Regions from separate parts of the Streptomyces sp. NPDC059201 genome, predicted to be linked through region 2. Evidence: riboswitches for the same ligand, from Rfam matches in the RefSeq annotation. Region 2 holds a riboswitch; the other holds the start of a gene.
What was found. Region 2 has a riboswitch for glycine ahead of gcvT (glycine cleavage system aminomethyltransferase GcvT). Riboswitches for the same ligand answer to the same signal wherever they lie in the genome.
Positions count from the first base shown of each region.

Region 1 (2,195 bases), on a different contig from region 2:
CCGTCGGCGTCGACGGAGACGCCGACGAGGCGGCCGGGCAGCGAGCGGGCGTGCTTGTCCTGGACGGCCATGTAGCCGGCGTGCGGGCCGCCGAAGCCCATGGGGACGCCGAAGCGCTGGGTCGTGCCGACGGCGATGTCGGCGCCGAGCGAGCCGGGCGAGACGAGCAGGGTGAGCGCGAGCAGGTCGGCGGCGACGGTCACGATCGCGCCGAGCTCGTGGGCCCGGTCGATCAGCGGCTTGATGTCGCGGACGGCGCCGGAGGCGCCGGGGTACTGGAGGAGCACGCCGAAGACGCCGCGCTCGGCGATCTCGGCCGGGATGCCCTCGGAGAGGTCGGCGACGACCACCTCGACGCCGGTCGGCTCGGCGCGGGTCTCGATGACGGCGACGGTCTGCGGCAGGGTGTCGGCGTCGACGAGGAAGACCCCGTTCTTCACCTTGCCCACGCGGCGGGCGAGCGACATGGCCTCGGCGGCGGCGGTGCCCTCGTCGAGGAGGGAGGCGCCTGAGGTCGGCAGACCGGTCAGGTCGGCGACCATGGTCTGGAAGTTGAGCAGCGCCTCCAGGCGGCCCTGCGAGATCTCCGGCTGATAGGGCGTGTACGCCGTGTACCAGGCCGGGTTCTCCATGACGTTGCGGAGGATGACCGGCGGGGTGAAGGTGCCGTAGTAGCCGAGGCCGATCATCGGGGCGAGGACCTGGTTGCGGCCGGCGAGGGTGCGCAGCTCGGCGAGGACCTCGGCCTCGGTGCGGGCACCGGGCAGGTCCAGCGCCTCGGCGTTCTTGATGACGTCCGGCACCGCGGCGGCCGTCAGCTCGTCGAGCGAGGCGTAGCCGACCTGGGCGAGCATCTTGGCCCGCGCCTCGGCGTCGGGTCCGATGTGCCGCTGCTCGAAGGGAATGCCCTGCTCGAGCTCGGAGAGCGGGGTGCGGTTGGCGGTCATGATGCGGGGGCCTCCTGGTCGTCACGACCTGCGAGGGGCACCACGGCGCGGGTGCCCGGACGGCCTCCCCCTCTGTCATCTCAACCTGAGAGCTTCACCGGCACGCCCGAGGGCACGCCGGCTTTCACCGTCGGTGAGAGCGGATGCCGTCGGACTCCCGCCCTGCTTTCCAGAGTGACCTCGCCCGCGCGGTACCGGGTGCCTGAGAGATTCCGGGGAGGATTTGCTCCTTCGGCGCCCCCAGAAACCTTCTCCGGAGGACTCTCCCGCACGGTGTCGACAGCCACAGCCAGCCTACCAGCGCGGTTGTGCCCCTCATCGCTCAAGTGGCCGACATCCCACTTGTGCACTTTCGTAGGGGTGTAGAGCAGTTGCGACCAGTTGGAGGGACCGTGCAGACCGACATCGATCCGCGCAGCCTGATCGGCCGCAAGGCGTTCGACCGGAACGGACACAAGATCGGAACCGTGGACGAGGTGTACCTGGACGACGCGACCGGCGTCCCCGAGTGGGCGGCCGTCCGCACCGGCCTGTTCAGCAGGGACGCGTTCGTCCCCCTGGAGCCGAGCGAGCTGACCGCCGACGGCCTCCACATCCCCTTCGAGCGCTCCCTCATCAAGGACGCCCCCGACTTCGGCGTAGGCCGCCACCTCTCCCCCGAGCAGGAACTCCAGCTCTACCGCCACTACGAACTGGCCCTCCCACCCCCACCAGAAAAAATCCCCGACTTCGGCCACCTGGCAGGCCAGGACGACACCGCGTAGCCCCCCGCCCGCAGATCCTCGCGCCCCTCCCCGAGGACGCCGCCAGCGCCGCGACCGACCACCCCAGGGCACACGTCCGTGTGCCCTCGGACACCCCCGGGCCCCGCCCGGGGGCACACGCGCGTGTGCCCCGCAGACACGCAGGCCCCGCTCGGCGGCGGGGCACGCCCATGTGCCGTACGTTCCTCCCGGCGCGCACCGCGCCCACCCGCCGCGGGCGCACACCTCTGTGCGCCCCCTCGGACACCCCACCGCCTACGTCACTCCCCCTCCCGGACGACCGGTGCGGCCCTCTCCGCCCCCGTCACCCCGCCAGGCACCAGCGGCAGCGGATCGGCCGGTTCCAGCTCCGGGTCGTCCACGGCGAAGGTCCGCACGCGGCCCGGGGTCGTACTGCCGGGTTCCTCGAAGCGGACGGTGACACGGCCGAGGCCGCTGCCCTGCACCCATCCCGCCCCCAGGACCGCGTGCCGCACGTCGTTCC
Region 1 is NZ_JBHZBB010000024.1:10,396-12,590, reverse strand. It holds gene gcvP (aminomethyl-transferring glycine dehydrogenase) at 1-947, opposite strand, end outside; glycine riboswitch at 1,127-1,226, opposite strand; gene ACFXMG_RS38770 (PRC-barrel domain-containing protein) at 1,340-1,711, shown strand; gene ACFXMG_RS38765 (DNA polymerase IV) at 1,972-2,195, opposite strand, start outside.
Region 1: it holds a riboswitch for glycine, as region 2 does, so the genes downstream of both, gcvP (aminomethyl-transferring glycine dehydrogenase) here and gcvT (glycine cleavage system aminomethyltransferase GcvT) in region 2, are expected to answer to the same signal.

Region 2 (2,195 bases):
CTACTTCTGACGCTTGTAGAACGGCAGCGCCACGACCTTGTACGGCTCGTGGGTACCGCGGATGTCCACCCCTACACCCTCGGTGCCGGGGGCGGCGTGCGCCGCGTCGACGTACGCCATCGCGATCGGCTCGCCGAGCGTCGGGGAGGGGGCGCCGGAGGTGACCTCGCCGACGACCTCGCCGCCGGCGACGACGGCCATGCCGGCGCGCGGGACGCGGCGGCCCTCGGCGATCAGGCCGACCAGCTTGCGCGGCGGGGCGGACTCGGCGCGCTCGGCCGCGGCCTCCAGGGCCTTGCGGCCCACGAAGTCGCCCGGCTTCTCGAACTTCACGACCCGGCCGAGACCGGCGTCGAAGGGGGTGAGGGCGGTGGTCAGCTCGTGCCCGTACAGCGGCATGCCCGCCTCCAGGCGGAGCGTGTCACGGCAGGAGAGGCCGCAGGGGATCAGGCCGACGCCCGCGCCCGCCTCGGTCAGCGCCTTCCAGACGCCTTCGGCGTGCTCCGGCTTCAGGAACAGCTCGAAGCCGTCCTCGCCGGTGTAGCCGGTGCGGGCGATGAGCGCCGGGACGCCGGCGACGGTGCCCGGGAGGCCCGCGTAGTACTTCAGGCCGTCCAGGTCGGCGTCGGTGAGGGACTTCAGGATGCCGGGGGACTCCGGGCCCTGGACGGCGATCAGGGCGTACGCGTCGCGGTCGTCGCGGACCTCGGCGTCGAAGCCGCCGGCGCGGGCCAGCAGGGCGTCCAGGACGATCTGGGCGTTGGAGGCGTTGGCGACGACCATGTACTCGGTCTCGCCCAGGCGGTAGACGATCAGGTCGTCGAGGATCCCGCCGTCCTCCTGGCAGATCATCGTGTACCGGGCGCGCCCGTTGCCCACCGTGGAGATGTTGCCGACGAGGGCGAAGTCGAGCAGGTCGACGGCCTGCGGGCCGGTGACGGTGATCTCGCCCATGTGGGAGAGGTCGAAGAGCCCGGCCCGGGTGCGGACGGCGTTGTGCTCGTCGCGCTCGCTGGTGTAGCGCAGCGGCATGTCCCAGCCGGCGAAGTCGGTCATGGTCGCGCCCAGCGAACGATGCAGGGCATCGAGGGCGGTCAGACGGGGGGTGGTGCTCATGATGGACGTGGCTCCCGGGTCCCGAAGGCGGAAAACATGACAGGCAAGGACGTTCCTCCCCATCTGTCATGGAACCTGAGAGGTTCACCGGGGGCATCCCCGGCTTGCACCTTGGGTGGGGACACGACAGGTGTCCCGCTTTTCAGATCTGCCTCATCCACGCGGTACGGGGCCTGAGAGATTCAAGGGAGGGTCTTGCTCCTTCGGCGCCCGGACGGCCGTGGCCGGTCCGGAACTCTCCCGCGCGGATTCGAGCGGCCGGTATGCGGTTGTAAGGCGCTGCGCGCGCCTGGCGCGCACATCATCGCACGCGGTGTCGGCGCCGCAAATCACTTGTCTCGGATTACCGTTTCTTTACACTTCGTGGGCAAGGGTCTCCGTGAGGTCTCCCGGTACGTCCCCCGGGGACCCGACAGGGGGAGCAGCGATGAGGATCCAGCACACCGGCGTCTTCGCGACCGACGCCGCCATACCCGCGCAGCGGGCCCGCGCCCGGACCCGCAGGCGCGGGCGCGTCGTGCGGGACCTGCGCGAGCGGGGCGGGCGCGGTCCGCGCGCCCTCGCCTTCGCGGCCGGTGACGTCGTGGTCGTGTCCGGGCTGCCCGGCAGCGGCAAGTCGACGCTGCTGCGGCGGGCCGCCGAGGGCCGGGGCATCGACTCGCAGGACGCGCGGGAGCGCTGGGAGGCCCGGATGCCGTCCTTCCTGCCGTACGCGCTCTACCGTCCGCTGGTCCGGATCGCGCACTACGCCGGTCTCCACCGGGCCCTGCGCTCCGGCGCGGGGGTCGTCGTCCACGACTGCGGCACCCAGTCCTGGGTCCGCGGCTGGCTCGCCCGCTCCGCCGCCCGCCGCGGCCGCGCCCTCCACCTCGTCCTCCTGGACGTGGACGCGGACACGGCCATGGACGGCCAGCGCGAGCGGGGCCGAGGCGTCTCCGCGTACGCCTTCGCCCGCCACCGCAGAGCCGTGGCCCGCCTCGTCACGGCGGTGGAATCCGGCCGCCTCCCCCGGGGCTGCGCCTCCGCCACCCTCCTGGACCGCCCCGCCGCGACCACCCTGCGCCGCATCACCTTCCGAG
Region 2 is NZ_JBHZBB010000008.1:255,046-257,240, reverse strand. It holds gene gcvT (glycine cleavage system aminomethyltransferase GcvT) at 1-1,116, opposite strand; glycine riboswitch at 1,269-1,369, opposite strand; gene ACFXMG_RS25595 (AAA family ATPase) at 1,544-2,195, shown strand, end outside.